DNA from 2 places in the Streptomyces sp. NPDC088554 genome. Region 1 is predicted to be linked to the other one. Evidence: predicted binding sites of a transcription regulator. Region 1 holds the regulator's gene; the other holds the start of a gene.
What was found. Region 1 encodes HrcA, which represses chaperone genes, less so after heat shock. Its sites were predicted from a motif close to TTNGCACTCNGNNNNNCNGAGTGCNAA; they were not measured.
Positions count from the first base shown of each region.

Region 1 (8,721 bases):
GAGGCCAGCACCGCTTCGAGAGCGACGAGGTTGTCTTCCATGTCGTCGACGAGCAGGATGCTCGCGCGGTCCGTGGTGGCTGTCGTCCTGCTCATTCCGTACTCCTCGTCCGGCCCCTGTGTTTCGGCCAGGCAGGCAAGAATGCTCTGTTCGGAGCGGTTCCGCACGCCGTTCCTCTGGTTTGACCCTGCCCCCGCGGAGTGATCGCTTACTACAGATTCGCCTGGCACATTCCCTTGTCAATCCCCAGGGCCAATCTCCGCCAGTTCCAGGACTCGGCGCGTGGGAACGTCCTCCATCTGTCACGCTGTCGGGATCGTAAGCGGCACAACGCCAGAACCGGATCAGGAGCCGCAGTGGGGCCCATTCCGATCCCGCGTGAACCCCTTCACCTCACGGCATCCCAGGTGCCGTTATGCAGGGACGCGCGGTCCACATCCCGTACCAGCCTGCCCGGAAATCCGCTCGCCCCGTCCGCCGCACGCCGCTTCGTACGCGCGGCGCTCGCGGACTGGACCAGCCTGGGGCTGCTCACCACCTGCACCTTCTGCCGGGGGGACAGCGGCTGCGCCCCGGGCGGACACAGCACCGACCTGCTCGCGGACGACGCGGTGCTCATCGTCGACGAACTCGTCACCAACGCGGTCGTGCACGCGGGGACCACCGTCGAACTCGTCTGCCGTCTCGAAGCCCCCTCCCAGGGGCCCGGCGCGGACGACGAGGAACCCGCGGCCCTCGTCCTGGAGGTCTCCGACCACCACCCCGCCCGCGCCGTACAGAGCGACGGGCCCGACCAGCCCCCGCCGGGCACCCCCGAGTACGGCCGGGGGCTGCAACTGGTCGCCGCCCTCGCCGAACGCTGGGGCATCACCTACCGCTCGGGCCTCAAGACCGTCTGGGCCCGCCTCCCGCTCGAAGGCCGCGACACGGCACAGGACCAGGGCACCGAACCCGCCCTGCGCCGGGGACTGCGGGCCGCCGAGATCCTCGCGCCCGTCTCCCGGAGGCCCGTCCGTGACGACGAGCAATGGGCGGGCCGGGGCGCCCTCTCCTTCCTCGCCGAGGCGTCCGAACTGCTCGCAGGACAGCTCGACGAGGAACTCGTCGCGGCCCTCGCCGGACAGCTGCTCGTCCCCCGCATCGCCCAGTGGTGCGCCGTCTGGCTCGACGGCGAGGGCTGCCCGTCCGAGGCACCCCGCCTCGCCCGGGTCTGGCACGCCGACGAGTCCCGCATCGAGCCCCTGCGGGTCGTCCTGGAGAAGGAGCCGCCAAGACTCTCCGACCCGCCACGCGGCGAGCCCGTACAGGTGCCGTGGCCGGAGGCGCCGGGCGGACGCGAGGGGGTGGCGCTCGCCTGCCGGCTGGTCGCCAACGGGCGCGCCCTCGGCACGCTGCTCCTCGGGAGACCGGGACAGACGGACGTACCCGACGAAGTGACCGCGCTCGTCGAGGACTTCGCGCGGCGCGTCGCCCTCGGCATCGGCGCGGCCCGCCGCTACAGCCGCCAGCTCACCATCAGCCGCGTACTCCAGCGCGGACTGCTCCCCAGCCAGGTGGCGAGGATCCCGGGCGTCGCCAGCGCGCTGGTGTACGAGCCGAGCGGCGAGGGGCTCGCGGGCGGCGACTTCTACGACGTCTTCCCCTGCCCGCCCGGCGACCGCTGGTGCTTCGTGCTCGGCGACGTCCAGGGCAGCGGCCCCGAGGCCGCCGTCGTCACCGGCCTGGCCCGCCCCTGGCTGCGGCTCCTGGCCCGCGAGGGCTACCGCGTCGGAGCGGTCCTCGACCGGCTCAACCGGCTGCTCCTCGACGACGCGACGGAGGCCGCCGAATCCGCGTCCCTGATGGTCGCGGCCGCCGCCGCGGCGGGCACCGGCACCGCGCAGACCCCCGGCCTGCCGGGACTGCCCTGGCTCCCCGGCCTGCCCGAGGGCAGCCAGGCCCGCTTCCTGTCGCTGCTGTACGGGGAGCTGATGGCGCTCCCGGGCGCGGCGGGCGGCGTACGGTGCACCCTCGCCAGCGCCGGACACCCGCTGCCGCTGCTGCTGCGCCCCGACGGTACGGTACGGACGGCCGCCGAGCCGCAGCTGCTCCTCGGGGTCGTCGACAGCGTCGCGTACGAGAGCAGCTCGTTCAACCTGGAGCGCGGGGACACGCTCCTGTGCGTCACCGACGGTGTCACGGAGCGCCGCTCGGGGCGGCGCATGCTCGACGACGGCGACGGGCTGGCGCGGGCCCTGTCCGCGTGCGCGGGGCTCACGGCGCAGGGCGTGGCCGAGCGGATACGGCGGACGGTCCACGACTTCTCCGACGTACCGCCGGGGGACGATCTGGCGCTGCTGGTGCTCCAGGCGGAGTGAGACGCGGCGGGAGCGGTCCATGGCGTCCGGGTCGCCGTGGGCCGGCCCGCCCGTCGCGTACGCGACACTGGGGGTATGCCTTCCGCACTGCCCGACGGTGACCCCATGCCCGAGACCGGAGCGCTGCCCCCGCAGGCCCTGGCGGGTGCGGCGGACCGGCCACTCGGCTTCTACCTGCACGTTCCGTACTGCGCGACCCGCTGCGGCTACTGCGACTTCAACACCTACACGGCGACCGAGCTGCGTGGCTCCGGCGGGGTGCTCGCCTCCCGCGACAACTACGCAGACACCCTCGCCGACGAGGTCCGTCTCGCCCGGAAGGTGCTCGGCGACGACGCCCGCCGGGTCCGTACGGTCTTCGTCGGCGGCGGTACGCCCACGCTGCTGGCCGCCGGGGACCTCGTACGGATGCTGGGCACGATCCGGGACGAGTTCGGGCTCGCTGACGACGCCGAGATCACCACAGAGGCCAATCCGGAATCCGTCGATCCGGCCTATCTGGCGACCCTGCGCGAGGGCGGCTTCAACCGGATCTCCTTCGGCATGCAGAGCGCCAAACAGCACGTCCTGAAGGTCCTCGACCGCAACCACACCCCGGGCCGTCCCGAAGCCTGTGTCGCCGAGGCCCGCGCCGCCGGATTCGACCACGTCAACCTCGACCTGATCTACGGCACCCCCGGCGAGAGCGACGACGACTGGCGCGAGACCCTCGCCGCGGCGGTCGGCGCCGGACCCGACCACATCTCCGCGTACGCGCTGATCGTCGAGGAGGGTACGGGGCTGGCGCGCCGCATCCGCCGGGGCGAGGTCCCGATGACGGACGACGACGAGCACGCCGACCGCTATCTGATCGCCGACGAGATCCTCGCGGAAGCGGGCTTCTCCTGGTACGAGGTGTCCAACTGGGCCACCTCGGAAGCCGCCCGCTGCCTGCACAACGAGCTGTACTGGCGCGGCGCGGACTGGTGGGGCGCCGGCCCCGGCGCCCACAGCCATGTCGGCGGCGTCCGCTGGTGGAACGTGAAACACCCCGGCGCCTACGCCCAGGCCCTCGCGGAGGGCCGCTCGCCCGGCGCGGGCCGCGAACTCCTCACGGCGGAGGACCGCCGGGTGGAACGCGTCCTGCTGGAGCTGAGGCTCTTCGAGGGCTGCGACCTGACCCTCCTGAAACCGGCGGGGGCCGCCGCTGCCGCCCAGGCGGTAAGGGACGGCCTCCTGGAAGCCGGTCCTTACACCGAGGGCCGCGCGGTCCTGACGCTCCGGGGACGGCTGCTGGCGGACGCGGTGGTCAGGGACCTGGTGGACTGACCCCGACGTCAACCGGCCGCCCGCGCCGTCACCCGTCGGACGTCGCTCCTGCCCGTACTGCCACTGTCGGACGTCAGCCCCGGCCGTACCGTCACCCGTCGGACGTCGCTCCCGGCCGAACCGCCACCGGTCACCCGCTCACCCGTCAGGCGTCGGTCCCGGCCGTGACGAAGTCGATCAGCTCCTCCACGCGGCCCAGCAGCGCCGGTTCCAGGTCCCTGAACGAGTGGACCCGCGACAGGATGTGCTGCCAGGCCGCGCCGGTGTTCTCCGGCCAGCCCAGGGCCCGGCACACGCCCGTCTTCCAGTCCTCGCCCCTCGGCACGGCGGGCCAGGCCGGGATACCCACCGAGGAGGGCTTCACGGCCTCCCAGACGTCGATGTACGGGTGTCCCACCACCAGGACGTCCGCGCCCGTCACCGACGCGGCGATACGGGACTCCTTGGAGCCCGGGACCAGATGGTCGACCAGCACCCCCAGCCGGGCGTCCGGGGCCGGGCCGAACTCGGCCACCACGGCGGGGAGATCGTCGACGCCGCCCAGATACTCGACGACGACGCCCTCGACGCGCAGATCGTCGCCCCAGACCTTCTCGACCAGCTCGGCGTCGTGCCGGCCCTCCACATAGATCCGCCCGGCCCGCGCGACACGCGCGCGTGCACCGGGCACGGCGACCGAACCCGACGCCGTACGGGCGGGCCGGGCCGGGGCGGCCGAGGACGGGCGGACCAGGGTGACCACCCGGCCCTCCAGCAGGAAGCCGCCGGGGACCAGCGGGAAAACCCGGTGTTTGGAGAAACGGTCCTCAAGAGTGACCGTCGGCCCCTCGGCTGTCTTCTCGCAGCGGATCACCGCACCGCAGAACCCCGTCGACACCTCCTCGACCACCAGATCCGGTTCGGCGGGAACCTCCGGCGCGGGGGCGGACTTCTTCCACGGCGGGGTCAGATCGGGGCTGTAGCTGCGCATCCGCAAGACGATAGGCGGCGCGTACCCGTACGGCTACGACCGCCCGAACCGTTCGGCCAGCGCGTCGCGTTGTGCCCGTACGAACGCCGCGCCGACCACCGCCCCGTGCCCCGGTACGTACACCGCGTCCGACCCGCCCAGCGCCAGCAGCCGGTCCAGCGCGGCGGGCCAGTACGTGGGCAGCGCGTCCGGGCCCGCCTGGGGCTCGCCCGACTCCTCGACCAGATCGCCGCAGAAGACGACACAGGGGTAGCCCGGCACGAGCATCGCCAGATCGTGGGAGGTATGGCCGGGTCCCGCGTTGGCCAGCAGGACCCGTCTGCCGCCCAGCTCCAGCGCCAGCTCCCCGGCCACCGCCCGCCCCGGCAGCTCCAGCAGCTGTACGGCCGCCGCCGCCTCCGCCGCCCCGGCCCCTTCCCGTACCGCGTCCTCGTACAACTCGGTACCGCCCGTGGCCAGCAGCTCCGCCATGCCCGAAGGGCCGTAGAACTCTGCCCCCGCGAACGCTCCCGAGCCCAGCACATGATCGAAGTGCGGATGGCTCAGTGCGACATGCGTCACGCGGCGGCCGCCGAGCAGCGACCGTACCTGCGCGTGCAGCTCGGCACCTTCGCGGACCGATGAACCCGTGTCGTAGAGCAGCACCCGGTCGTCGCCCGCCACCAGCCCCACCGTCGCGTCCCACCCCGGCAGCCGTCGTCGGCCCACACCGGGTGCCAGCTCTTCCCACCCGTGCTCTTCCCAATGGACGTCCATACCGGGACGCTACGGGAGTCACCCGGCGGAAGGTGGGCCGATCCGCGAGGTAGCGTGGTCGGCCGCCCTTGCTAGGGGTGTGGCACACAGCCGTACACTGGCGGGGAGTACTGGCACTCGCCCCAAGTGAGTGCCAGAGCCGGACCGCAACAGACGCACGACAACGCGCGGCAGCGCACAACGACGACATGACGACGGACGACAGCTGGAGGTGTGCCACATGCTCAGCGAACGCAGGCTTGAGGTGCTGCGCGCGATCGTCCAGGACTATGTCGGCACGGAGGAACCCGTCGGCTCCAAGGCGCTCACCGAGCGCCACAAGCTCGGCGTCTCCCCGGCCACCGTCCGCAACGACATGGCGGTGCTGGAGGACGAGGGCTTCATCGCCCAGCCGCACACCAGTGCCGGGCGCATCCCGACCGACAAGGGCTACCGGCTCTTCGTCGACCGGCTGGCGGGGGTCAAGCCCCTGTCGCTGCCGGAGCGCCGCGCCATCCAGAACTTCCTGGACGGAGCCGTCGACCTCGACGATGTCGTGGGACGTACGGTACGGCTGCTCGCCCAGCTCACCCGGCAGGTCGCCGTCGTCCAGTACCCCTCGCTGACCCGTTCCACGGTGCGGCATGTGGAGCTGCTGGCGCTCGCGCCCGCCCGGCTGATGCTCGTCCTGATCACGGACACCGGACGGGTCGAGCAGCGCATGATCGACTGCCCCGCGCCCTTCGGCGAGACCTCGCTGGCGGATCTGAGGGCCCGGCTCAACAGCCGGATCGTCGGACGCCGCTTCGCGGACGTCCCGCAGCTGGTGCAGGAACTGCCCGACTCGTTCGAGCAGGAGGACCGGGGGACCGTATCCACGGTGCTCGCGGTCCTGCTCGAAACCCTGGTCGAGGAGACCGAGGAGCGGCTGATGATCGGCGGCACCGCCAACATCACCCGCTTCGGACACGATTTCCCGCTGACCATCCGCCCCGTGCTGGAGGCACTTGAGGAGCACGTGGTGCTCCTCAAGCTGCTCGGTGAGGCGGCGGACCCGGGCATGACCGTACGTATCGGGCATGAGAACGCCCATGAGGGCCTCAACTCCACGTCCGTCGTCGCGGTCGGCTACGGTTCGGGCGACGAGGCAGTCGCAAAACTCGGCGTGGTCGGACCGACCCGCATGGACTACCCCGGAACGATGGGAGCGGTACGCGCAGTGGCACGTTACGTCGGACAGATCCTGGCGGAGTCGTAAGTGGCCACGGACTACTACGCCGTACTCGGCGTGCGCCGCGACGCGTCTCAGGACGAGATCAAGAAGGCATTCCGGCGGCTCGCCCGCGAGCTGCACCCGGATGTCAATCCCGATCCCAAGACGCAGGAGCGCTTCAAGGAGATCAACGCCGCGTACGAGGTGTTGTCGGACCCGCAGAAGAAGCAGGTCTACGACCTCGGCGGCGACCCCCTCTCGGCCAGCGGGGGAGGTGGCGCGGGCGGATTCGGAGCCGGTGGCTTCGGCAACTTCTCCGACATCATGGACGCGTTCTTCGGCACGGCGTCGCAGCGCGGCCCGCGCTCGCGCACCCGCCGCGGCCAGGACGCCATGATCCGGCTGGAGATCGACCTCAACGAGGCCGCCTTCGGTACGACCAAGGACATCCAGGTCGACACGGCCATCGTCTGTACGACCTGTTCGGGCGAGGGCGCCGCCCCCGGCACCGCGGCCCAGACCTGTGACATGTGCCGCGGTCGCGGCGAGGTCTCGCAGGTCACCAGGTCGTTCCTCGGCCAGGTCATGACCTCGCGGCCCTGCCCGCAGTGCCAGGGCTTCGGTACGGTCGTACCGACGCCGTGTCCCGAGTGCGCCGGGGACGGCCGTGTCCGGTCGCGCCGTACGCTCACGGTCAAGATCCCGGCCGGTGTCGACAACGGCACCCGGATCCAGCTCGCGGGCGAGGGCGAGGTCGGCCCCGGCGGCGGCCCCGCCGGCGACCTCTACGTCGAGATCCACGAGCTGGCGCACGCGATGTTCCAGCGGCGCGGGGACGATCTGCACTGCACGGTCACGGTCCCCATGACGGCGGCGGCGCTGGGCACGAAGTGCCCGCTGGAGACGCTGGACGGCATGGAGGACATCGACGTCAGACCGGGCACCCAGTCGGGCCAGTCGATCCCGCTGCACGGACGCGGCATCACGCATCTGCGCGGCGGCGGCCGGGGCGACCTGATCGTGCACGTCGAGGTGATGACCCCGTCGAAGCTGGACCCGGAGCAGGAGCGCCTGCTGCGCGAGCTGGCGAAGCTGCGCGGCGAGGAACGGCCCACGGGGCAGTTCCAGCCGGGGCAGCAGGGGCTGTTCTCGCGGCTGAAGGACGCGTTCAACGGACGGTAGCGGTGGCGGTAGTGGTTGCTTGAAGGACGCGTTCAACGGGCGGTAGCGGTTGCTTGAAGGACGCGTTCAACGGGCGGTGGTGGTTGCCCGAGGTACGTCTTCGACGGGCGGGCGGTAGCCGTACGTTCTCCGTGGTCGGGCCGCGTGCCCGGCCGCGGAGGGCGGTCCCGATGCGGAGCCGCCACACCGGACATGGCACGATGCGTTCATGTCCACCGCACTGACCGATCTCTGCCGGTATCCGATCGTGCAGGCCCCGATGGCCGGCGGCGCCTCCCGCCCCCAGCTCGCCGCGGCCGTGTCCGAGGCGGGTGGGCTCGGGTTCCTCGCCGCCGGGTACAAGACGGTCGACGGGATGTACGAAGAGGTCAAGCAGGTACGCGGGCTCACCGGCCGGCCGTTCGGCGTCAACCTCTTCATGCCGCAGCCGCCCTACGCCGACCCCGCCGCCGTCGAGGTCTACCGCAACCAGCTCGCCGGTGAGTCGACCTGGTACGAGACCCCGCTCGGCGACCCCGATTCGGGGCGGGACGACGCCTACGAGGCCAAGCTGGCGATTCTGCTGGACGACCCGGTGCCGGTGGTCTCGTTCACGTTCGGATGCCCCACCAGGACGACCCTGGACGCCTTCGCGAAGGCCGGGACGTACACCGTCGTCACCGTGACGACCCCCGAGGAGGCCCAGGCCGCTCAGTGGTCGGGCGCCGACGCCGTCTGTGTGCAGGGGATCGAGGCGGGCGGCCACCAGGGCACGCACCGCGACGATCCGGCCACCGACGGCACGGGGATAGGGCTGCTCTCGCTGGTGGCCCAGGTCAAGGAGACCGTGCAGGTGCCGGTGATCGCGGCGGGCGGGCTGATGCGCGGCGGCCAGATCGCCGGAGTGCTCGCGGCGGGCGCCGACGCGGCACAGCTCGGTACGGCGTTCCTGGTGTGCCCGGAGTCCGGGGCGAACG
Region 1 covers NZ_JBIVMF010000002.1:368,945-377,665, forward strand. The annotation lists gene ACIP8W_RS03595 (two-component system response regulator) at 1-95, opposite strand, end outside; gene ACIP8W_RS03600 (SpoIIE family protein phosphatase) at 408-2,357, shown strand; gene hemW (radical SAM family heme chaperone HemW) at 2,433-3,665, shown strand; gene ACIP8W_RS03610 (DUF3097 domain-containing protein) at 3,811-4,635, opposite strand; gene ACIP8W_RS03615 (MBL fold metallo-hydrolase) at 4,669-5,391, opposite strand; gene hrcA (heat-inducible transcriptional repressor HrcA) at 5,612-6,628, shown strand; gene dnaJ (molecular chaperone DnaJ) at 6,629-7,765, shown strand; gene ACIP8W_RS03630 (nitronate monooxygenase) at 7,974-8,721, shown strand, end outside.

Region 2 (8,721 bases), on a different contig from region 1:
GCCCAGCCGGTCGACAGCGACAGCGACGGCATCTGGCCGTCGTCCTCCGCGTCGGCGCCGTCGATCGTGTTCCGCATGCTGGAGGAACTCGCCCTGGCGGACGGCATGTCGGTGCTGGAGATCGGCACCGGGACCGGTTGGAACGCCGGGCTTCTCGCGCACCGGCTCGGGGTCGGCAACGTCACCTCCGTCGAGGTGGACCCGGAGGTGGCCGCGCGAGCCCGTACCGCGCTCAAGGCTGTTGGGCTCGGCCCCGATGTGGTGTGCGGGGACGGGAGCCTTGGGGTGCCGGGCCGGGCGCCGTTCGACCGGACGGTCTCGACCTGCGCGGTCCGTTCCGTACCGCCCGCGTGGATCGCGCAGACGAAGCCCGGCGGGGTGATCCTCACCCCGTGGGAGAGCCCGTGGCTCGGGTGGGGGCTGTTGCGGCTCACCGTACGAAACGGTGCGGCCGAGGGGCGGTTCCAGCCCTACAGCTCGTTCATGCTGATGCGGGGGCACCGTACCGACCTGCGGATCTTCCGGGATGTCGTACGTGACGCCCATCAGCCCGACGAGTCCCGTACCGTCTGCCCCGCCCACACCATCGGCGCCGACGCGTGGGATCTGGGCTTCGCCATCGGCCTGTGCCTGCCCGATGTCTGGAAGACCTGGGAGGACGATCCCGGGGTGGACGGAGTCGTACGGCGGCTGTGGATCGCGACCACGGACGCGACATCCTGGGCGGCGGTGGATCACGCGGCGGATCAAGCAGGGGCGCCGGACGGCCCGTTCACCGTATGGCAGTACGGGGGGCGGCGGCTGTGGGACGAGGTGGAGGGTGTGTATCGCTGGTGGGTCGAGCAGGAGCGGCCGGGGCCTGAGCGGTTCGGGCTCACCGTCACAGCGGGGACCGCGTCGGCCTGGCTGGACGGACCGGCGCGGCTACTGCCTCGTACCGCCGCGCACGTACCCGCGCACGTACCCGCGCACGTACCCGCGCACGTACACGCACCCATACCCGCGCACGTCACTCGTCGCTGAGTCCGGAGCCCTCTCCGGGCTGCCGTCCGTCGTCGTCCTTCTGGGGAGCCAGCAGGGCGAGGAAGTCGCGGAAGGCGGCGGGCATGTCGACGATGTCCGGGGAGATGAGCCATTGCAGCTGGAGGCCGTCCATGGCGGCGACGAGCAGGGGCGCGGCGCGCTCGGGGGTGAGTCCGTGGGCCAGGTGGTCGCCGTACTCCTTGCGGAGTGAGTCGGCGAGCGCCGTACGGACGTGCTCGTAGCGGTTCTCGAAGAATTCGCGGGCCGGATGCCCCTCGGTGACGCTGTCACCGGCCAGGACGGTGAAGGTCTGGACGACGCCGGACCGGGTCGCGTTGTACTCGACGAGCTGCGCGAGGGTCTCCAACGGCCAGGGGTCGCCCTTGGTGGCGGCGGAGGCCATGTCCCACTGGTCGCGGGCCTCCAACACGGCGACCATCAGCGCCTCTTTGCCGGGGAAGTGGTGCAGCAGGCCCTGTTGGGTCAGCCCCGCGCGCTCGGCCACGGCGGCGATGGACGTCCCCCGGTAGCCGCGCTCGGAGATGATCTCCAGGGCGGCCTGGATGATCTCCGCGCGTCGATTCGCCGCCCGGACCGAACGCCCACCCTGCCGCACGCCGTCGTTGACTGCCATCGCCCGAGCCTAACGCTCCGCAGCGCGCACGTGAATGACGAACGCACAACGGCACCTACCGCAAATGAGGCCTCTGCGGGCACTATTTCAGGCAACATTCCGCTTTGCCTCAACGAGGAGGTCCGGCTGTGGATCAGGTCATTCCCCCCGCTGCCCCGGGATCGGTCACGGATGTCATCAGCAGCGCGGGAGCGCCTGCGGGTACCCGTGCCGTCGAAGACGTCCAGCACAGTGCGCACGGTGAACACACCGGCCCGGCAGCCACTCCGCCCGGCTTCGTCCCCAAGGTCTTCCTGGCGCAGTTCGGCCTCTTCGGCGCCCTGATGACACCGGTCCTCGTCACCATGGCGCTGCGCGTCGCCGAGGTGGATCCGGACAACAAGACCTCCAGCCTCAGCCTGGTGCTCGGTGTCGGCGCCATCTTCGCCCTGATCGCCAACCCGCTCGTGGGTCGGCTCTCGGACCGGACGACATCCCGGCTCGGCCGCCGCCGTCCCTGGCTGATCGGCGGGGTCGTCGGCGGGCTGACGGGGCTCGCGCTGATCGCCTTCGTACCGTCGATCCCGGTCATTCTCCTCGGCTGGATCATCACCCAGATCTGCTACAACGCCTCGCTCGCCACCCTCCAGGCGACCGTCCCCGACCAGGTCGCCCACCGGGACCGCGGCAAGGTCTCCGGTGCGCTCGGTGTCGCGCTCACCCTGGCCATCGTGGTCAGCGCGACACTCGCGGGGCAAGTGGCCGACGCCAGAGTGCAGTTCCTCGTACCGGCGGTGCTCGCCATCGTCCTCGTGGGCTGCTTCGCGGTGACGATGGAGGACAAGCCGCTGGCCACGGCCCCCGAGCCGTTCTCCGTCAAGGAGTTCGCGGGAAGCTTCTGGACGAACCCGGTCGAGCACCGGGACTTCGGCTGGGCCTGGGTCTCCAAGTTCCTGGTCACCTTCGGCATGATCGCGCCGACCTCGTACCTCGCGTACTACCTCACCGCCGACTTCGGCGTCAGCGACTCCGAGGTAGCCGCCAAGGTCTCGACGCTGATCGTCATCACCTACCTCTGCAACGCCGGCGCCGCGGCCGTCAGCGGCTGGCTGTCCGACCGGGTGGGTGCCCGCAAGCCCTTCATCCTCGGCAGCAGCCTGGTGGTCGTGGCCGGTCTGGTGGTGCTGGCGCTCGCGCCCGGCTTCACCGCCGTCGTCCTCGCGCAGGTCCTCATCGGGCTCGGTGGCGGCATGTTCTACGCGGTCGACCTCGCCCTGGTCACCGAGGTGCTGCCCGACCCGGACACCGCGGCCAAGGACCTCGGCGTCATGAACATAGCCAACGCCCTGCCCCAGAGCCTGGCCCCGGCCGTCGTCTCGGTGGTGCTGGTCGTCGCCGGAGGCGAGAACTACCCGCTCTTCTTCGCGGTCGCCGCGGCTCTCGCCGCGGTCGGCGCGCTGTCGGTGACACGCATTCGCGGCATCCGCTGAACCACCCGAGACCGCGGGAACGCCGAAGGGCGGCACCTCTTCGGAAAGAGGTGCCGCCCTCCGTCAGGACGGTTGATCCACTGGGGCCGGGGCCCCGGTCGATCAGAAGTCCATGTCACCGCCGGGCATGCCGCCACCGGCCGGAGCGGCGCCGGCCTTCTCGGGCTTGTCGGCGATAACGGCCTCGGTGGTGAGGAAGAGCGCCGCGATGGAGGCGGCGTTCTGCAGCGCGGAGCGCGTCACCTTCGCGGGGTCGATGATGCCTTCGGCGATCATGTCGACGTACTCACCGGTCGCGGCGTTCAGGCCGTGGCCGACCGTCAGGTTGCGGACCTTCTCGACGACGACGCCGCCCTCAAGGCCACCGTTGACGGCGATCTGCTTGAGCGGAGCCTCCAGCGCGAGCTTGACGATCGCGGCACCAGTGGCCTCGTCGCCCGTCAGCTCAAGCTTCTCGAAGACCGAGGAAGCCTGGAGCAGAGCCACGCCACCACCGGCGACGATGCCCTCCTCGACGGCGGCCTTGGCGTTGCGCACCGCGTCCTCGATGCGGTGCTTGCGCTCCTTCAGCTCGACCTCGGTCGCGGCACCGGCCTTGATGACGGCCACGCCGCCCGCGAGCTTCGCCAGGCGCTCCTGGAGCTTCTCGCGGTCGTAGTCCGAGTCGCTGTTCTCGATCTCGGCGCGGATCTGGTTGACCCGACCGGCGACCTGGTCGCTGTCACCGGCACCGTCGACGATGGTGGTCTCGTCCTTGGTGATGACGACCTTGCGGGCGCGGCCCAGCAGGTCGAGACCGGCGTTCTCCAGCTTGAGGCCGACCTCCTCGGAGATGACCGTACCGCCGGTGAGGATGGCGATGTCGTTGAGCATGGCCTTGCGGCGGTCGCCGAAGCCCGGTGCCTTGACGGCGACGGACTTGAAGGTGCCACGGATCTTGTTGACGACCAGGGTCGACAGCGCCTCGCCCTCGACGTCCTCCGCGATGATCAGCAGGGGCTTGCCCGACTGCATGACCTTCTCCAGCAGCGGAAGGAGGTCCTTCACGTTGCCGATCTTGGAGTTGACGATCAGGAGGTACGGGTCGTCGAGCGACGCCTCCATACGCTCCATGTCCGTGGCGAAGTACGCCGAGATGTAGCCCTTGTCGAAGCGCATGCCCTCCGTCAGCTCAAGCTCCAGCCCGAAGGTCTGGGACTCCTCGACGGTGATGACGCCTTCCTTGCCGACCTTGTCCATGGCCTCGGCGATCAGCTCGCCGATCTGGGTGTCAGCGGCGGAGATGGAGGCGGTCGAAGCGATCTGCTCCTTGGTCTCCACGTCCTTGGCCTGCTCCAGCAGCGCACCGGAGACGGCCTCGACGGCCTTCTCGATGCCACGCTTGAGGGCCATCGGGTTGGCGCCGGCGGCTACGTTGCGCAGGCCCTCGCGGACGAGCGCCTGGGCGAGCACGGTCGCGGTGGTCGTACCGTCACCGGCGACGTCGTCCGTCTTCTTGGCGACTTCCTTGACCAGCTCGGCGCCGATCTTCTCGTACGGGTCCTCGAGCTCGATCTCCTTGGCGATGGAAACACCATCGTTGGTGATCGTGGGGGCGCCCCACTTCTTCTCAAGGACGACGTTGCGCCCCTTGGGACCAAGGGTGACCTTGACGGCGTCGGCGAGCTGGTTCATCCCGCGCTCGAGACCGCGCCGTGCCTCCTCGTCGAACGCGATGATCTTGGCCATGTGAAGTGGTCCTCCCGGACAGATCGGGTCTCCCCCGCCTCGAACGCACGCTGCGAGCTTGGGGGAAGGATTGCTCCGGACCGCGCTGGCGCCCGCGACGGACGGCCTGAGAGCCGCTGGTTCCTTGCCCCATCGGCTCTTCGGGCCTCACCGACCCGGTCCTTAAGTTGTCACTCTCACCTGCAGAGTGCTAACGCCAATAATTAGCACTCGACCCCCGAGAGTGCAAGCGCCCGAAGGGCATCCTTGGGGGGGTGGTGGCCGGGCGACGGGTGGGCGCAAGCGCCCGAAGGGCGTCCTTGAGGGGTGGCGGGCGTCGCCCCTCCGCGAGGGACCACCGCACCGGGCACCGCACCCGCGACGCACGAGGGCCCGCGTCCCAGGTGCGGGACGCGGACCCCTCGTGCGTGAGCATGAGTACGCGTGTGAGTGCGTCGGTGGCCGATCGCGCCGGAATCAGACGGCGAGCTTGACCATGTCCGCCTGCGGACCCTTCTGGCCCTGCGAGATCTCGAACTCCACTCGCTGACCTTCTTCAAGGGTGCGGTAACCGTCCATCTGAATCGCGCTGTAGTGGACGAATACATCCGCACCACCGTCTACCGCGATGAAGCCGTAGCCCTTCTCCGCGTTGAACCACTTGACGGTGCCCTGAGCCATGCCTAACTCCCCTATTACTGGCCCTTGCACGGGGCCACACTTCGCGCCGGAACGCGTCGACCGCGGCTGAATGTATCTGCCCAACTGCCCTCTGCAACAGGTCAATCGGACGAGAAATCTGGCCGTGGCCGAAGGCGTGGCCGAACACGCATAGCGTTGAATTCGCAGCGATCCAGGGCAAGTCGGGCCGGACAAAGGCCACGTACCGCACAAACGACACCTGGAGTCGAGCCCCATGTTGTCGCGTTCTCGTATGCGCTCGGGAGCGAGTGACATCGGAGCGGCGCCGAAAAAGGAGGGGCGTTCCCCCACTCTAGCGTGCTCAATCATTCAGAATGGCCCCCTCCGTTTTCCCGGAGAGGGCCATTCCGATCACGCTCGTACGAAGATTTGCGCGACTCAGCCGCCCGCGACCGCCGGGATGATCGAGATGCCGGCGCCGGCGGGGGTCGCGGTCTCCAGGCCCTGTTCGAAGCGGACGTCGTCGTCGTTGACGTACACGTTGACGAAGCGCCGCAGCTTGCCCTGGTCGTCCAGGACGCGGGCGGCGATGCCCGGGTGGTTGGTCTCCAGGGACTGGATGACCTCGGAAAGCGTCGCGCCCTCCGCCGGGACTTCTGCCTGGCCACCCGTGTAGGTGCGGAGGATGGTGGGGATACGGACCTTGACGCTCATGAGGGTGCCTTTCCGGGAAGGGAAGGAAGATCGACGAAGGAGAGGTGGAAGATCGGCGAGGGGAGGAGAGCCGGACCGGGCGGGAGCCGGGTCAGCTCGCCGCGTCGCTCGCCAGGCCCGCCGCGCGGAACGCTTCGAGGCTCGGCCTGATCGTCGCCGTCGGCCCGGTCGTGGGTGCCACGGCGTCCAGGGTCTTGAGGCCGTCGCCGGTGTTCAGGACCACGGTGGTGAGGGTCGGGTCGAGGAGACCGGCCTCGATGAGCTTCTTCGTCACGCCGACGGTCACCCCGCCCGCCGTCTCCGCGAAGATCCCCTCGGTGCGCGCCAGCAGCTTGATCGCGTCGACGATCTGCTCGTCGTTGACGTCCTCGACCGCTCCGCCGGTACGACGGGCGATGTCCAGGACGTACGGGCCGTCCGCCGGGTTGCCGATCGCCAGGGACTTGGCGATGGTGTCCGGCTTCTGCGGGCGTACGACGTCGTGGCCGGCCTTGAAGGCGGCGGACACCGGCGAGCAGCCCTCGGCCTGGGCGCCGAAGATCTTGTACGGCCTGTCCTCGACCAGGCCCAGCTTGATCAGCTCCTGGAGCCCCTTGTCGATCTTCGTGAGCTGCGATCCGGAGGCGATCGGGATGACGAGCTGGTCGGGCAGCTCCCAGCCGAGCTGCTCGCAGATCTCGTACGCGAGCGTCTTGGAGCCCTCGCCGTAGTACGGGCGGAGGTTGACGTTGACGAAGCCCCAGCCCTCGCCGAGCGGGTCGCCGATCAGTTCGGAGCAGAAGCGGTTGACGTCGTCGTAATTGCCCTCGATACCGACCAGTTCACCGCCGTACACGGCCGCCATGACGACCTTGCCCTGCTCCAGGTCGTGCGGGATGAACACGCAGGAGCGGAAGCCGGCGCGGGCGGCGGCGGCGCCGACCGCTCCCGCGAGGTTGCCGGTGGAGGAGCAGGAGAGGGTGGTGAAGCCGAAGGCGCGGGCGGCCTCGACGGCGATGGCGACGACGCGGTCCTTGAAGGAGTGCGTCGGGTTCCCGGAGTCGTCCTTGATGTGCAGATCGCCGGTGACGCCCAGCTCGCGGGCGAGGTTGTCGGCCTTGACCAGCTTGGTGAAGCCGGGGTTGATGTTGGGCTTGGTGGCCACATCGGCGGGGACGGGCAGCAGCGGCGCGTAACGCCAGATGTTGTTCGGGCCCTCCGCGATGCGCTTCTTCAGCTCGTCAGGGGTGCCGCTCGGCAGGTCGTACGCGACTTCGAGCGGCCCGAAACAGCTCGCACAGGCGAAGATCGGCCCGAGGTCGAAACGCTCTCCGCATTCGCGGCAGGAAAGCGCGGCGGCGGGTCCGAGATCGATGGAGATCTTCGCGGCGGTCTCCGCGATGCCGGAAGTTTCCGCGGCGTCGGTACCGCTCTTGCCGTCATTCGTCCGGACGGTCTGCACAGCCATGATGGCGAGGCCCTTTCTCCTCATCTTCCTCGCGGCGTACTTCGCCACAAGACGGAATTGGCACCTTCCCCACCTGACCTCGCGGTCGGCGGGAGGGTTGCCGGGACTTCAACGGGCCGTTCCCTCTGTCCCTCTGGATGAGCGCTATGGCGCCGGACCCGGGGTCCGGCGCGTTTGTCACCACGGACCCCGGCATGCGGTGGTCATCGGTGTTGTTCAAGACTGTAACCGAAGGCGCGGACCGTTGAGATAGTCGTCCGCACCGCGAGATGGATCACATGTATCGCGGTTCTATGGATCAGCCCAGGGAGTACCGAACGTGCTGGAAGAGGTGGACCGCTGGCTGACCAGGCGTTCCTGGTCAGCTGCCGACCGTACGCCCGCCCGGTTGCTGGCGGCGAAAGCCGCGCGCGGCACCACGGTGAGCGTGGTGCTTCCGGCGCTGAACGAGGAGGAGACGGTCGGCGAGATCGTCTCGGTGATCCGGCGGGAACTGATGGCGAGGACAGAGCCGGGAACGGCCGGCGCGGCGGCAGGGCCGGGCGCGGGGCCGGTGCCGCTGGTCGACGAGCTGGTGGTGATCGACTCCGGCTCCACCGACCGTACGGCCGAGGTCGCCGCCGCCGCGGGCGCGCGGGTGGTGCACCGGGACGCGATACTTCCGCGGCTGCCCGCGCTCCCCGGCAAGGGCGAGGTGCTGTGGCGGTCGCTGCTGGTGACGAGCGGCGACATCGTGTGTTTCGTGGACGCCGACCTGCGGGAGTTCTCTGCGGACTTCGTCTCCGGGACCGTGGGCCCGCTGCTCACCGAGCCCGAGGTGCAGTTCGTCAAGGCGATGTACGACCGCCCGCTGGGCAAAGGCGCGGACGTGGACGGAGGCGCGGGCGCGGGTGGCCAGGGCGGGCGGGTGACAGAGCTGGTCGCGCGCCCGCTGCTGAATCTGCACTGGCCCCGGCTGGCCGGCTTCGTCCAGCCGCTGGGCGGTGAGTACGCGGCGCGGCGGTCGCTGCTGGAGCGGCTGCCGTTCCCGGTCGGGTACGGCGTGGAGCTGGGCCTGCTGGTGGACGCGCTGCACACGGTCGGCC
Region 2 covers NZ_JBIVMF010000015.1:41,969-50,689, reverse strand. The annotation lists gene ACIP8W_RS18945 (methyltransferase domain-containing protein) at 1-1,023, shown strand, start outside; gene ACIP8W_RS18940 (TetR family transcriptional regulator) at 1,010-1,657, opposite strand; gene ACIP8W_RS18935 (MFS transporter) at 1,786-3,126, shown strand; gene groL (chaperonin GroEL) at 3,229-4,854, opposite strand; gene ACIP8W_RS18925 (cold-shock protein) at 5,311-5,514, opposite strand; gene ACIP8W_RS18920 (ubiquitin-like small modifier protein 1) at 5,914-6,189, opposite strand; gene thrC (threonine synthase) at 6,281-7,636, opposite strand; SAM riboswitch class I at 7,654-7,780, opposite strand; gene ACIP8W_RS18910 (glucosyl-3-phosphoglycerate synthase) at 7,956-8,721, shown strand, end outside.
Region 2: the regulator HrcA is predicted to act here: its motif matches at 5,022-5,048, upstream of groL (chaperonin GroEL).